2 regions of the Desulfomicrobium baculatum DSM 4028 genome follow, and region 1 is predicted to be linked to the other one. Evidence: riboswitches for the same ligand, from Rfam matches in the RefSeq annotation. Region 1 holds a riboswitch; the other holds the start of a gene.

Region 1 (7,670 bases):
CAATCAACACCAAAAGTTTCTTCATATTTCCTCCTGTTAAGTGAAAAATGACATACGAGCACACTCATATGCCAAATCAGACACAAGAACAAGAAGGAAGCGTCGCGTATTTGTTCAATCTAGGCTGGTCTTGACGGAAGCCCGAACCGGCGACCCGCTGGTTACGGCTTTCTTGGGACGCACATAGGGCAGGGTGAAATCCGAAGAGGCCAGAGCCACTCCGTCGCCCGTACGCAGCACCCGGGCGTTGACGTAAATTTGGCGCTCGATGACCGTATAGGTTCCGACCAGTACGGAATAGGCCTGCACATCGGTGTTGATCCGTGACAAATCCCGGGAAAGAGCGAGTACGCCTCCTTCGGGCAGCACCCGCAACTCATCGGAACGCAACTGGACCTCGGTCACGGAATACCCGAGCTGACTCAAGCGAGACGAAACCTGTTCCGAGAGAAGCCGCCCGAGATCATTGGTATTTTCCACATCGGTCGAGTCAACGAAGGATGCCGCAAGCATCGGATAGCCCGCGACTCCGCTGCCGGCAAGCTGCCGGTGCAAGTGATCTCCCGCCTTGTAGGACAGCGGGATGAGCGGCGGCGTCTTGGCGCGCGAGCCCACTTCATAAAAGGGGGGCAGCTGAACGCATCCGCTGATGAAAACGCAAAAAAACAGGAGAGTGAGCTTGGACATTACCGATCCTCCGGGAGAAAAATGCCTACCGCCGAATGCAGAGCATGCCGCGTGCCAAGATTTCCCCAATCGCCCTTAAGTTTTCCGGCCCGCGGCCGATACTCTGATCATGGAAAGAATCAAAATCAAGGACCACGCCATGCGCTTAGCAGCCCTGCTCACAGTGATGACCCTCGGCCTTATGGCCGGATGCTCTTCAGTCAGCGTCAATTCCGATCAATCATCGCAACTGGTCACGGCCCAGGCTCCCATTTCAAGCGGCTACCTGCTCACCACCCAGCCCAAGATGCAGGCCATGGCCCATTGGGATCTGCTGGCGGACAAGGTCGCCAAAAACTGCGGCAAGGCCCTTGATCATTTCTTCGCCGAGCAGGATGTACGCGTATATGTCGCGCCTCTTGGCACCACGCCTTTCGCCAAGGCCTACAGGGAAGCCCTGCTGACACACCTGGTCGATTACGGCGTCCCCGTGTCCTTTGTTCCCGAAGGGGCCGCCGTCCTTGAGGCCAATTTGGAACTTGTCACGCACCGCCGTGTCCTGGACAGGACGGCCAAAGGTTTGCGCCGTGCTCCGGAACCGGGCTTCAGGCAAAGCAAAAACAGCGCCGGACTGTACGAAACCGTGCCTGAAGTGGGCGAGGAAAGCGGATATTTTGACGCACCCACCCCTGACTCGGAAGTTCAGATCAATTCAGCCCTCGTCCATCAGGGCGCGTACCTGTACCGCGATTCAAGCATTTTCTACGTAAGCAGCCCCGACTGGGCCCACTACCAGCTGCGGGCGCCGCAGGGCGGCGTGGAACTCAAACGCTATTCCCTGGTGAACTGATGATCCGCCGAGCGCTCTTCCTGATTTTTCTGCTGTGCGCCCTGCCTGTCTCCGGGAAGGCGCAATGCGGCGCGTCGCGCATCGACATGCTGTGCGACGCCCTGACTGCGAGCCTGATCTCCAACCTGCAAGTCCGCCTGGACCGCTCCGGGCTGATCATGACCGCGCCCTTCGCGGACCTGCACGACGTCACGACCACATCCCCCCTGGGGCGGATCCTGGCCGAGGAGATGGGCAACTCCCTCACCAATCATGGGTACCGCCTGGCGGACACCCGCGTGTTCATGCCCACGCCCTACTCATTAAAGCAGCAGGGCGAGACGGCCCTTTCCTCCGCGCCTGATCAGGCAGGAGCCACGAACGGACTGCAGACCATGCTGACCGGAACCTATGCCCTGGTCGACGGGGGCCTGCGCATCTCTGCGCGTCTGGTCCAGCCTGCGGACCACGCGGTCCTCGCCACCGCCAGTTGCCGCCTGCGCGTGACTGAAGAGATCCGCGCACTGCTCACCGCCTCTTCGCCCGCCCCCGCAGCCCCTGCACTCCCGGCCGTGCTCCTCGATCTCAAGACCAAAGCCGACGCCAAACGCGTGCAGCAGGCCCTGGCCGCGCAGGGGCTCTACAAAGGAAAAATCGACGGCATCTGGGGCAAGAGATCGAGGGCCGCCCTGGCACGCTTCCGCGCATCCATGGCCATGCCGGCCACTTCGAACTGGGATCCGGCCACCCAGGCCGCCCTGCTGCCCGCTTCCTGACCCGCACACGACCCGGGTCCCAAAAAATCGACACTCCTATCATAACAATCGTCAGCATTTTGCTTGACGAACAGACTTTTCGCGCCTAGCTAGCTTTCGTTTCAAAATTAAGTTCGTAAAATTTACCATATTTCTGAATACAGAGGTACGCCATGCGTGAAATCACATTGTTCCTGCACTCTCAAAAAATCCAGCGCCCCAAGCCGATCATCTCCACCGCGATCACGAGCCTGGCCGGCGGCCTGCGCTCCGCGCTGGGCTTCTTGAACGGTTTGCGCCGCTCGGGACTGAACGAAAAATAAAGCATCCCCGACCCGCAAACGCGAAAACGGCCGGACTGTCATGCAGTCCGGCCGTTTTCGCGTTGAAGCCTGCGCTCTTTATTGCCCGAAGCAGGAGGCCTGGGAATACTCCACGCGATCCTTGTACTCCGACTGCTTCCCGCGATTCCACATCTTGACCGGGCGGTAGTAGCCCACCACGCGGGTGTACACTTCCGTCTCCTGGCCGCAGTTCGGGCAGGTGATCTGCTCGCCTGTCAGGTAGCCGTGATCCTTGCAGATCGAAAAGGTCGGCGTGATGGACACGTAGGGGATCTTGGTCTCGGTCAGGGCGCGCACCAGAAACGCCTTCAAAGCCTGAGTGTCCGGCACGGACTCACCCAGGAAACTGTGGAACACAGTGCCGCCGGTATACATGGGCTGCAGCCGGTTCTGGTGCTCCAGAGCGGAAAAAATGTCTGTGGTATGCCCCACCGGAAGCAGGGTCGAGTTGGTATAGTAGGGGACCCCGTTTCCAGAGGCCTGGATGTCCGCATACAGTTTTTTGTCGATCTTGGCCAAACGGTAGCTGGTCCCTTCGGCCGGAGTGGCTTCAAGGTTGTAGAGGCTGCCCGTCTCTTCCTGAAAACGCACCGTGATCTCGCGCAGATGTTCCAGGGTGCGGATCATGAGCCTCGTCCCGGCCTCGGTATCGATACCTTTGCCCAGCAGATTCAGGCAGGCTTCGTGGCCGCCAAGGATTCCGATCGTACTGAAATGGCTGCGAAAACCATTTTTAAGATAGCGGCTGGAGAAAGGGAACATGCCCTTGTCCATGTTGTCGGTGACCATCTTGCGCTTGAATTCAAGAGAGTCCTTGGCCAGCGAGGCATACTCGCCCACCAGATCCAGGAAGTCTTCCTCGCCCTGGGCCAGATAGGCCAGCTTGGGCAGATTAAGCGTCACCACACCGATGGAGCCCGTCAGATCCCCTGCGCCGAAAAGACCGCCCGTGCGTTTGCGCAGCTCGCGCAGGTCCATCTGCAGGCGGCAGCACATGGAACGCACGTCCTCGGGCTTCAGGTCGGAATTGATGAAGTTCTGAAAATACGGGACACCGTATTTGGCCGTGAGCTTGAGGAGCAGCTCGCCAACCTCCGTTTCCCAGGGAAAATCCGGGGTGATGTTGTAGGTCGGAATGGGGAAGGAAAAAATCCGTCCGTGATAATCGCCGACCAGCATGACCTCCAGGAAGGCCCGGTTGATCATCTCCATTTCGGCCGCATACTCGCCGTAGGTGCTGTCCTGCAGCTTGCCGCCGATGATGACCGCCTCCGAGGCGATATGCGCAGGCGGGGCCAGGTCGAAGGTCAGGTTGGTGAACGGACTCTGCCCACCCCAGCGCGAGGTCGTGTTCAGGTTGAACACGAACTTCTGCATGGCCTGTTTGACCTCGTCGTACGTCAAGCTGTCATGGCGGACCAGCGGGGCCAGATACGTGTCCACGTTGTTGAAGGCCTGGGCGCCGGCCCATTCGTTCTGCAACGTGCCAAGAAAATTGACCATCTGTCCCAAGGCCGCATCAAAATGCTTGGGCGGCCCGGAAGAGCAGCGCCCTTCGAGATTGAAGCCCTCCAGCAAAAGGTCGCGCAGGGACCAGCCCGCGCAGTAGCCGGCCAGGCCAAAAGACAGGTCGTGGATGTGAAAATAGCCGTGCTCGTGGGCCTGCCGCACTTCCTCGGGATATTTCTCCAGGGAGTAACGGGCCTGCACGGAACCGGACAGATGCAGCATCAGTCCCTGGAAGGAGTGGGCCATGTTGGCGTTCTCACTGACGCGCCAGTCGGATTTGTCCAGGTAGCTGTCGATGGTCTCGGTCACGTCCAGAAAGGTTTCCGTCTGGCTGCGGATGGCCCTGCGCTTCTCGCGGTACACGATGTAGCGCCGTGCGACCTGATAAAGCCGGGACTCCATGAGGACCTGCTCGACGGTGTCCTGAACCAGCTCCTGCTCGGGCATGGCCTCGGCTTCAAGTTTGGACTCGACCTTTCCGGCCAGACGCTTGGCCAGGATGGGATCCTTGATGCCGCTGGCGTTGAGGGATTTCAAAATTGCCTGGGCAATCCGGTCCACAGACCAGGATTCAACACGTCCATCACGTTTCACAATCTGCTGAGGCATGAATACTCCAATAAAGTTCGGTCGAATTGAGAATCAGGAAAAATCGTCACAGCTTCGAGGAGGCACAAATTCCTGGAAATGCAAAGGCAGCCCTTGCGGCATCTGGGCCTGGGTGGTCTCCAGATCCTCGGGAGTCAGGCTCGGCACCTTGGTGCAGCGAAAATAGACCCGGCCGGGATACGCCTGGGCCAGATCGAAAACATCTCCCAGCGCGTCACAGGCCGCATCGGCGTCCATGGCCTGCCCGGTCAGTTCAGGATACATTGACCAGGGTCCTTTGACGTCCACGGCCACGGACTGGACAAGTCCGGCCTCAAGCACACGTGCCAGGACACCCGGCGCGGAGCCGTTGGAATCAAGCTTGACCGGCAGGCCGGTCGAGGCCAGGTCCGCAAGCAGATCATCCAGGTCCGTCAAGCAGGTCGGCTCTCCTCCGGACAGGGTGATCCCGTCCAGCCAGCGTTTGCGGCGACGCAGATCGGCCAGAACGACCTCCCGGTTCAGATTCGGCAGCGATGCCCATTTCCAGGCCAGGGAAGCGTTGTGGCAGGTCGGACAGCGCAAATTGCAGCCGCCGGCAAAAAGCACGCACGTGATTTTGCCCGGCCAGTCGCAAAGACTCACCGGCACCATGCCGCGCACGCGTTCCCATGAAGGAATCGTGTCAGTCATGTTCGCTCGTAGTTGTGGTGACGTTTTTCTGAACAACTCAACGCCCTGCATCCGCGTGCAGAGGGTTAAGAGAATTGCTTCAGGCGGGTTTTCTGGCTTGCCCCGCATGCGGCTTCTCCCAAAGGGGATCGGCTCGGGCACGCAAAATCGGGGTTACAGTGGCGGGACCGCCCCGGACTCGCACCGGGTTCCCTTGCTCCTGAAGTAGTTTCGCAGAACAGGTTAAGTATTAGGACATCAAGGCATCGGGATCAACCAAAACCTTTTCCACAGGGGTGTGTCTCGTGTGTGGAAGACGAAACCAGCCCTATGAATATGCATGGTTATGACGCAAAAAATTTCGCGCGGCCACGGGAAGAGCCAGCGCGAAAAATCCGGCCAAGACGTAAAACGTGGTCGACAGACCGTGGCTGTCGGCAAGCAGACCCACCAGCGGACCCGTGAGCACGAACCCCAGACGGAAAGCCAGACTGTGCAGAGACAGAATGCTGGCCCGATTCGCCCTGCTGCTCAAAGCCTGCAATCGCGAGCGCATGAGCGGCCCCTGCAGCCCGCGCATGGCCGTAAGCAGATAGTAGAACAAAAAGCCGCCCACGGCCGTGATGGTTCCAAGTCCCAGGTACGCGACGACGATCAGCGCGAAGAAAAGAACCTGCATGCCCGCCACGCCGACCTTGCCTTCAACCCGGTGACTGTTCGCGGCCGCTAGGGCCACAACCAGATTCGCCCCGGCCCAGGCAGGGCCGAACCATGTCACGGGGACCCGGCACTCCTGCATATACGGCTGAATGAGCCAAACCATGTAGAAAGAAGCCAGACCGAGCAGCATCCCGTTCATGATGGTCGCCCGGATGGCCGAGCTCTCCCGAAAGGCGAATCTGCACACGCGCAACGCCTCGGCCAGATGTGACACCACCGGCCCGCCGCTCTCAGCCTTGGGTTCCCTCAGACTCAAACACAAGCCCAGGGCCAGAGTCCAAATCCCGACCTGGGCCACAAAGGGCAAGAGCGGCCAATGCGCGTACATGAGTCCGGCAAAGAGCGCGCCCGCGGCCTCTCCTCCTTGAGCCCATCCGACCATGCGTCCGTCGCAGCGGGTGTACAGATCCACCCTGTCTTCGGCGCGCAAGGTCTCAAAAAGCAGCGCCGTGTCCGACCCGCTGATAAAGGCGTAGGAAACGCCCAGCAGCAGCTCCGCGACCAGCACGCCCCAGAAGGTCGCCGCGAGCAGATACCAGCCCCATCCGACAATACCGAAGACGCAGGCCACTATCAGCGCCCAGCGATAGCCCAGGCGGTCGCTGACGTATCCGGACGGGTACTCCATGATCACGCTGGCCAGAGAGAAAAACACCTGCAGAGTCAAGATCTCGGTCAGGGTCAGACCAATCCGGTCCTTCCAGAACAGGGTGATGATGGCCATGGGGAAAAGAGTCATCTTCAGCGCCGCAAAGACATTGAGCGTCAGCAGCGTGCGGCGCAACCCCGCCGCGCGGGCCTCCGCACGCTCACTCCCCATCTTGCCGGGCAGCATCACGGCCCGCTACCCCTTGATCAAGGGGCCAAAAAAACGCCCTGCGGTACGCGGTTTGCCCACCAGTTGGGGCACGGCGATATTGAGCCCGTAAATGACCGGAAGACTCAGCCCAAAACTCACGAGAGTGACTAGGGCGCTCACAAAAAATACGCTCCAGCCGTCCGGAGGAAGGTTGGCGACGCTCCACGCGGCCACGGGAGCATTGACGAAATGGTAGAAGACCCCGTTAAGGCCAAGCAGTATGATGGCGTTGCGGCCGAAAAATGCGAGCAGGGAGACGTTGTGCAATACTCGCCCCAAAGCCAGGACCATGACGGACCCGGCCAAGGCGGTGAACGGAAACCACAGAAAATGGCCATGCCCCGAGAGCAGGATGATCACGGCCTGCAGATATCTGAAAGGGCCCTGATTGAGGTCATAGGTGAAATGAACCGCAGCCAGCGCCAGGGCAAAGATCGCAACGCCCGCCGCAGGCGAAATCCGCCCAGGGAGTCCGCCCCTGCCCAGCAACACACCCACAAGAAAAAATGCGTAAACAACGGGAACTTCATGCAGGAGCCAAAAACTCATGTTCTGACCGAAAAAGAAATAGTGCTCATTGAGGAGATAGCCGCCGACATAACAGACAACGGCCACCGCGATAATCCGCACGGTGGAGTCCAGATATGCCTGCACAAGGCGATGCAGGCATTCCACGCTGACCAAGCAGGCCACAAACCAGAGCGGCACGTTGAAAAGGGGAAAGCCCA
Region 2 (7,670 bases), 1.9 Mb from region 1:
ACACATATCTCCATCAAGAGTGGTGATGTATCCAGACTCGATACGTGTCGTACTCCCACGCAGCACAACGACATGCACTCTGTTTCCATCACTCCAGGATAAGGCTGAAGAATATGCCGCGTTAGCAATAAAAATAAAAACGCATACTATGAAAACGATTGTTTTTTTACTGACACAGGTTGCCTTCATTTCATGACCATCCACGTTCGTCCCTCGTCGATCAAAAATTCTGCAAAAAAAGAAGATACCAATCTGACATTAAAGGAATACACACATATTTATATTATAAAATAGGCAAAATCACGACAAAACGCACAAAAATATCCGTACAAATATTTAGTCACTCCTAAAAAAAATATATAATTTAAACGTATCGAGATCACTGCGAATAGGAGCGAGGACCCTGAGCGTCATTCCCGCGAAGATGAGCCCGGCATGGAGGGGCGGGCTCGTACCCGCCAGGGTGATTTTTTGACTTTCAGGGAGTTAAAAAGGCAGGCGCCCCTTCTTCAAGGGGATGACGGCTTTTTACCGTGACGTCATTCCGGGACGCAATCATAACCGCCACCGTGAATGCGATTTCATGGACCATCAGAACGAAAGAGGCCGGAATTTTTCCGGCCTCGGGCGAGTTGAACAAAAAACGCGACGCGCGAGCTCATGCGTCACTTAGGCCAGCCCCTTACATCAGGGACGGCAGATAGGTCACTATCTGGGGGATGAAAAACAGGATTGCAATGCCGATGACCGTGGCCACCAGAAAGGGGTAAATGCCGCGAAAGATGGATTCCAGGCTGATGTTCTGCTTCATGGCCGTGGTCACGCCGTAGACCACATAGACATTGATGCCCACGGGGGGCGTGATGACCCCCATCTCCGTGACCAGCACGATGATGACCCCGAACCAGATGGGATCGTAGCCCAAGTTCATGACCACGGGGTAAAAGACCGGAACGGTCAGCATGATCATGGCCAGGGAGTCCATGAAGCATCCGCCGACAAAATAGATGAACACGATGATCGCCATGACCGCCAGGGCCGGAATTTCAAGGCCGCCGATATAGCTCGCCGTGGTGAAGGGGATGCGGGTCACGGCCAGAAATTTGCCGAAAACCACGGCACCGGCCACCAGAAAAAGAATCATGCATGAGGTGCGCAGCGTCTCTTCCAGCGACTTCATGATCAGCCGCCAGTTCAGTTGCCGCCGCGCAAGGCCCAGCACCAGGACGCTCACCGCCCCCACCGAGGCCGCTTCCGTGGGCGTGAACCAGCCCTTGAACAGCCCCGTCAGAACCACGGCGAAGATGATCAGGGTGTCAATCAGGCCGGTCAGAGACCTGAACCGGGCCGCCCAGGAGAAATGTTCGGCCACGGGACCGTATTCGGGATGACGGCGGCAGGTGACATAGACGGCGCACAGGAAAAGAGCGGTCAGCAGAAAGGCGGGCAGGATACCGGCCACGAAAAGCTGCCCGATGGACTGCTCCGTGAGCACCCCGTAGATGATCAGCACCACGCTCGGCGGCATGATCATGCCGAGCCCCCCGCCCGCGGCCACCGCTCCCGCCGCCAGACGATCGCGGTATCCGAAGCGCTTCATCTCCGGAATGGCCACCGTGGCCATGGTCGCGGCCGTGGCCGGGCTGGACCCGCAGACCGCGCCGAAGGCGGTGCAGGCCGAAACCGTGGCCATGGCCAGTCCGCCGCGGATGTGTCCGAAAAAATGGTACGTCGTTGAAAAAAGACGCCTGCTGATGCCCGCGTTGAAGGCCAGTTGCCCCATGAGGATGAAGAGGGGAATGGTCGTCAGGTCGTAGGAGACAAAAACCTCGTACATGCTGCGGCTGAGCATGTTCAACCCGCCCTGAACGGAAGTCAGCACGGAAAAACCCACCAAGCCGACCACGCCCATGACAAAGGCCACGGGCATGCGCGTGGCGAAAAGCAGGAGCATGATCGCTATGCCCAGAAATCCGATACCGGCCGGGCTCATGATTTTCTCCACTGCAGCAGAAAAAGCAGCAGGTCGACGAACATGGTCAGGGTGGCCACGGCGAAGCATGCGCCAAGGGCGTACAAAAGATGGTACTCGGGCAAACCCAGGTTCATGGAGACCTCACCCGAAAGATGCTTGTCCCGGGCATACGCGAACATCATGACCGTGACCGTGGCAAAAAAGGCCACGGACAGGGTTTCGCGGAATAGCTTGAGCCGACGGCGCACCGTGGTCGACATCAGCTGCACGAAGACCTCCACCCCGATGTGCGAACGATGGGAATGGGCGTACGGCAGCGACAGCCCCAGCGCCAGAACGGCCAGAAAGGTGACGACCTCTTCGGAGCCGAAAATGGGGCTGCGATTGAGCCGCCCGGTAATGTCGGCCACGGTCAGAAACGACATGCCCAAAAGGCACAGGCATCCGCCGATACGCATCACGCTTCCGATGCGGGCCAGAATCTTTTCAACGATCTCCACGAACACTCTCCCGTTCTTGCATGACGCAGGGGCAGGAGCCTTGCGGCTCGTGCCCCTGCGACTATCCGACAAAACCAGACTATTTCAAATTGGCGCGCATGAATTCAAGCACGGCCTTGCCGTCCGCTCCGACCTTGGCGCATTCGGCCTCGTATTCGCCGAAGATGGGTTCCATGGCCTTGGTCCAGCGCTCGGCCTCGGCCGGGTCCAGGGTGACCACGGCGTTGCCCTGCTGGGCCAGGAAAAATTCCAAACCTTCCTTGTCGCTGTCATCCCAGGCCTGCCCGTGTTTGGGCGTCCATTCACGGCTGACCTCGGTCATGGCTTTTTGCACCTCGGGGGAAAGGGAAGCCCAGACATCCTTGTTGATGACCACGAAAAAGGTGGTCGTGTAGGCCACGGCGGTGGTGTCCGTCAAATAGTCAACAACCTCGCCCATTTTCCAGCCCTTGTTGGTTTCAACGGGATAGATTCCACCGTTCACCACGCCCTTCTGGATGGACTGGTAGGAGTCGGGCATGGACATGGCCACCGGATTGCCGCCCAGGGCGGAGATGACGCTTGCGCTGTTGCCGGTGGCGCGGATCTTCATGCCTTTGATCTCTTCCATGGACGTGACGGGCTTGCCTGCGGTGTGCAGTTTGCCCGGGCCGTGGGCGTGAAAATACAGGACATGCACGTCGTCGAATTCCTTGGGCTTGAACTGCTCGTACACGGCGTTGGCCAGCGTTGTGGCCTGCACGCCGGTCGTGTAGCCCATGGGCAGATCGACTCCGGACAGAACCGGGAAACGCCCCTTGGTGTATCCGAGGGCGGAGAGCCCGATGTCGGAGATGCGCTGGACCACGCCGTCATAGCAGTCCTTGGGCTTGGTCAGGGTTCCGGCCGGATAGTAGTCGATGACCACTTGGCCGTTCGAGCGCTTCTCGACCTCGCGGCACCACTCTTCGGCCAGGATCGACTGGATATGGGTCGGGGGGAAGAAATTGCTGTAGGACAGCTTGACCGGCCCGGCAGCCATGGCCTGCGCCGAAAATCCAAGAACGATGAAAGCCAGGGTCGCGATCCGTACGAACAGCCTCATGACAACAATCCTCCGTGTGAAAAAGTAGGGCCGCGCACCATGCGCGGGCCCGATTATTCCTGGTCGTCCAGGGCGTTGGCCAGGGCCAGCTTCATGGCTGCCCGGCGAAAATCCTTGCGGTCGATGGTTCCCGTCCCGAGCAGGGAATGAATCAGAAAACCCTCGAACAGGGCCGTGTTCAGCGCTCCGATCTTGCGCGCCGGATAGCCGTTTTTGACGTAGGGCGCGACGATGTCGTCGAAAATTTCGTTGGAGAGGCGATAGAGGGACTGGTTGAGCTGGCCGCGCAAATCCTCGTTACGGGAGGCATGGATGGTGAATTCAAGAAAGACCGAGCTCCAGTTGCGGTCGTCGATCATGGTCTCCAGAAAGTCGAGAATGCGGTCCATGACCTCTTCCAGGCTGTGGGCATCCTGCAGAGCTGCGTCACGCATGGCGCGGTAGGACTGCATCTTGATGGCGATGATGGCCAGCATGATCTCGTCCTTGCTCTGCCAGTGCCGGTAGAAATTGCCCTTGGCATACCCCGCGTCGGAGGTGATCTCGGCCACGGTGGTGGCGACGAAACCTTTGGCGGCGAACAGTTTTTCCGCCGAGTCCAGCAGTTCGCGCTGCGTCTGGAGTGATTTTTCCTGCTGTTTTCTGGCCACGGGGCTCCTTTTTGGATCATGGTCACAAAGTGACCGGAAGTCATTTTGTGACCATGTATTCGCAGGACCCGCTTCTGTCAAGCATATGCTTTCCTCAGGATTTCTTGACACCCCCCAAGGCCGCGACTAGCGTCTTTTCCACTTCGGATACCTTAGGGTGTAAAAGGGAATCCCGTGCAAATCGGGAGCGGACCCGCCGCCGTAAGTTTCAAAAAAAGCCATGCTCCACGCTGTCCACTGGGATCGGTTCCGGGAAGGACGAGAATGGTGAAACGAGCCGGAAGACCTGTCCGAGGTCCAGTCACAAGTCTGTGCTGCCTGCAACGGGGGTTTTGCGGGCCGCGCCATTGGACAGCCGTCCTGTCCTCACCGCCCCCGCCAAACCTGGAGGTCTCATGTTCAAAGCCTCGCATGTTTGCGGACTCTTTCTTTTCCTTTTTCTGCTCGCCCTGTGCGGCCCGGCCGTGGCCGGGCACAAGGAACGGCCACCCAAAAAGGGCATTCTGCTGGTGGCTTTCGGCACTACCGTGCCCGAAGCCCGCAGCGCCCTGGACCATATCGGGGAAAAGGCGACGCAGCGCTTTTCCGGCCTTGAAATTCGATGGGCCTATTCCTCCCGCATCGTGCGCGACAAGCTCTCCGCCCAGGGACAGCACTTCGACTCCCCGGCCATGGCCCTGGCGCGGATGATGGACGACGGCTTCACGCATGTCGCCGTGCAGTCGCTGCACACCATCCCCGGCGAGGAATTCCACGCCTTGAAGCAAACGGTCGACGCCTTCTCCGGCCTGCCCAAGGGCATGGACAGCGTGGTTCTGGGCCTGCCGCTGCTGGCCGAACCGGATGACGTGGAGGCGTGCGCCAAGGCCATCATGGCCAGCCTGCCGCCTGAACGCAAAAAAGGCGAGGCCGTCATCCTCATGGGACACGGCACCCATCATCCCGCCAACATCTATTATCCCGGCCTGCAGTATTCCCTGAACAGGCTCGATCCGCTGGTGCTGGTCGGCACCGTCGAGGGCACGCCATCGCTGGACGACGTGCGACAGGCGCTCAAAATAAACGCGGTATCGAAAGTCTATCTCCTGCCCTTCATGGCCGTGGCCGGGGACCATGCGGTCAACGACATGGCCGGTGACGAAGATGACTCCTGGAAATCCGTGCTCACGGCCGACGGCCTGACCTGCGTTCCCGTCCTGCGTGGAACCGCGCAGATCCCCGCTTTCGTCGACCTCTGGCTGAATCATCTGCAGGCGGCCCTGGAGCGCCTGCCCTAGCCCCATGAACGACACGCGACACATTCGGGCATGGCTGGCCATGGCGGCCGCCGTGCCCCTTTCCATCTACGCGGCCCTGTTTTTCGGGTCCTATCCCTTGCCCGCCGATGCCATCCACCAGGCTATCGGCGCCATGCTCCATGGCCAGGCCGAGACCCAGGCCCTGGTCATCGTGCGCGACATCCGCCTGGGCCGCATCCTGCTCTCCTTTCTGACCGGAGCGGCCCTGGCCGTGTCCGGCGGCGTTTTCCAGGGCCTCTTGCGCAACCCCCTGGCCGACCCGTTCACCCTGGGCATCTCCAGCGGCGCGGCCTGCGGGGCGGCCCTGGCCCTCGGTATGGGCTGGACGGTGGCCGGGCTTTCGACCCTCCCCCTGGCCGCTCTGGGCGGAGCCTTCGCGGCCATGATTCTGGTGCTGGCCATGAGCAGGCTAGCCGGGGATTTTTCCCGCGAGAGCCTGGTCCTGGGCGGGATCGTCGTCTCCACCTTTCTCGGTGCCCTCATCGCCCTCATCAAGTCACTGAACGAAGAGTCCGTGGCGGCCATCGTGTTCTGGATCATGGGTAGCTTCCAGGGCCGGGGATTCGAGCACATCGAACTCATGTTGCCCTACATGGCCGCAGGCTGCGCCCTGGTCCTTTTTCTGGCCCGCGAGCTCGACATCCTGGGGCTGGGGTCCGAACAGGCGGCCCAGGTCGGCGTGTCCGTGGGACGGGCGCGCATCGGCCTGCTCGTCGGAGCCGGAATGCTGACCGCCGCGGCAGTCAGCGTTTCCGGGATCATCGGCTTCGTCGGGCTGGTGGTTCCCCACCTGGTGCGCATGCTCATCGGGCCGGACTCCAGGCCCCTGCTTCTTTTTTCGGCCCTGGGCGGAGGGATTTTGCTGCTCTGGTCCGACGTCCTGGCCCGCACCATTCTTTCTTACGGAGCGGAACTGCCCGTGGGCGTGGTCACGGCCCTGTTCGGCGGCCCCTTTTTCTGCCTGATCCTGGCCAGGGGACGCAGACCATGAGCACTCCAATGATCGAGATTTTAGACCTGAGCACTGGCTACAAAGGGCTGCCGGTGCTTCGCGGCATCTCCCTGACTGTCCGCGAGGGCGAATTCACGGGCATCCTTGGCCCCAACGGCAGCGGCAAGACGACCCTCATCCGCGCTCTGTCCGGAGTCCTGCCGTGCGCCTCGGGCAGCATCCGCATCGCGGGCCATGACATCAAGGCGCTGCCGGCCAAGGCCCGGGCCCGGCAGTGCGCCACCGTGGCCCAGAAAAACCCCGGCCTGTCCGCAGTGCGCGCCCAGTCGCTGGTGCTCATGGGCCGTTACCCGTATGTCTCCTTTCTGGGCGGCTATTCCCGGCATGACCATCTGCGCGCGCGGGAAGCCATGCAGGAGACGAGTTGCCTGCACCTGGGGCAGCGCAGCACCGAGGCCCTCTCCGGCGGCGAATTGCAACGGGTCATCACTGCCAAGGCCCTGGCCCAGGACACCAGGCTGCTGCTGCTGGACGAGGCTGCGTCCAACCTCGACGTGGCCCGGACCATGGATCTCTACGAACTGCTCAAGGCCAAAAATGCCGCAGGCCTGACGATTCTGACCGTGGCCCACGACCTGAACCTGGCCGCTCTCTATTGCCAGCGCCTTGTCTTTCTGAAAAACGGTTCCGTCGCGGCCGATGGCCCGACCCGCGAAATTTTTACGGCCCAAACCTTGAGCGAGATTTATGAAACACCCCTTGCCGTGGCTGCGCATCCCCTCACCGGGGCTCCCCAGGCTTATCTGGTACCTCGTGCTTAACCTTTTCCTGCTCCAGATTCCTGCAAGCGCCCTGGCCGCAATCTTTGTCACCGACGATCAGGGGCGTCAGATCAGTCTGGATGCGCCCGCGACCCGGATCATCGCCCTTTACGGTGCTTTCAACGAGATCCTGGCCGACCTTGGACGCGAAGACCTGCTCATCGCCCGCACGGCCACCGACGACCTGCCTGCGTCCATCAAAGCCAAACCGTCCATCGGCACCCACCTGCGCCCCAATGCGGAGCTGATCCTGGGTCTTGCGCCGGATCTGGTCATCCAGCTCGGGGGACGGGGCGAGGCCATGGAGCCGGTGCGCTTTCTGGAAAAACGGGGCCTGAACGTCGCGGTCTTTGATCTTGAAAATTTCGAGCAGCTTTTTTCAGTCATGGA

What was found. Region 1 has a riboswitch for cobalamin ahead of DBAC_RS16980 (anaerobic ribonucleoside-triphosphate reductase activating protein). Riboswitches for the same ligand answer to the same signal wherever they lie in the genome.
Region 2: it holds a riboswitch for cobalamin, as region 1 does, so the genes downstream of both, DBAC_RS08580 (sirohydrochlorin cobaltochelatase) here and DBAC_RS16980 (anaerobic ribonucleoside-triphosphate reductase activating protein) in region 1, are expected to answer to the same signal.

Annotation. Positions count from the first base shown of each region.
Region 1 is NC_013173.1:3,830,359-3,838,028, reverse strand. It holds gene DBAC_RS17005 (ABC transporter substrate-binding protein) at 1-25, opposite strand, end outside; gene DBAC_RS18180 (FlgO family outer membrane protein) at 115-687, opposite strand; gene DBAC_RS16995 (hypothetical protein) at 797-1,516, shown strand; gene DBAC_RS16990 (FlgO family outer membrane protein) at 1,516-2,271, shown strand; gene DBAC_RS19265 (hypothetical protein) at 2,424-2,573, shown strand; gene DBAC_RS16985 (ribonucleoside triphosphate reductase) at 2,652-4,712, opposite strand; gene DBAC_RS16980 (anaerobic ribonucleoside-triphosphate reductase activating protein) at 4,746-5,384, opposite strand; cobalamin riboswitch at 5,450-5,602, opposite strand; gene DBAC_RS16975 (MFS transporter) at 5,692-6,918, opposite strand; gene DBAC_RS16970 (acyltransferase family protein) at 6,928-7,670, opposite strand, start outside.
Region 2 is NC_013173.1:1,943,589-1,951,258, forward strand. It holds gene DBAC_RS08555 (hypothetical protein) at 1-204, opposite strand, end outside; gene DBAC_RS08560 (TRAP transporter large permease) at 683-1,993, opposite strand; gene DBAC_RS08565 (TRAP transporter small permease) at 1,990-2,475, opposite strand; gene DBAC_RS08570 (TRAP transporter substrate-binding protein) at 2,555-3,559, opposite strand; gene DBAC_RS08575 (TetR/AcrR family transcriptional regulator) at 3,613-4,209, opposite strand; cobalamin riboswitch at 4,338-4,517, shown strand; gene DBAC_RS08580 (sirohydrochlorin cobaltochelatase) at 4,605-5,486, shown strand; gene DBAC_RS08585 (FecCD family ABC transporter permease) at 5,491-6,498, shown strand; gene DBAC_RS08590 (ABC transporter ATP-binding protein) at 6,495-7,280, shown strand; gene DBAC_RS08595 (ABC transporter substrate-binding protein) at 7,207-7,670, shown strand, end outside.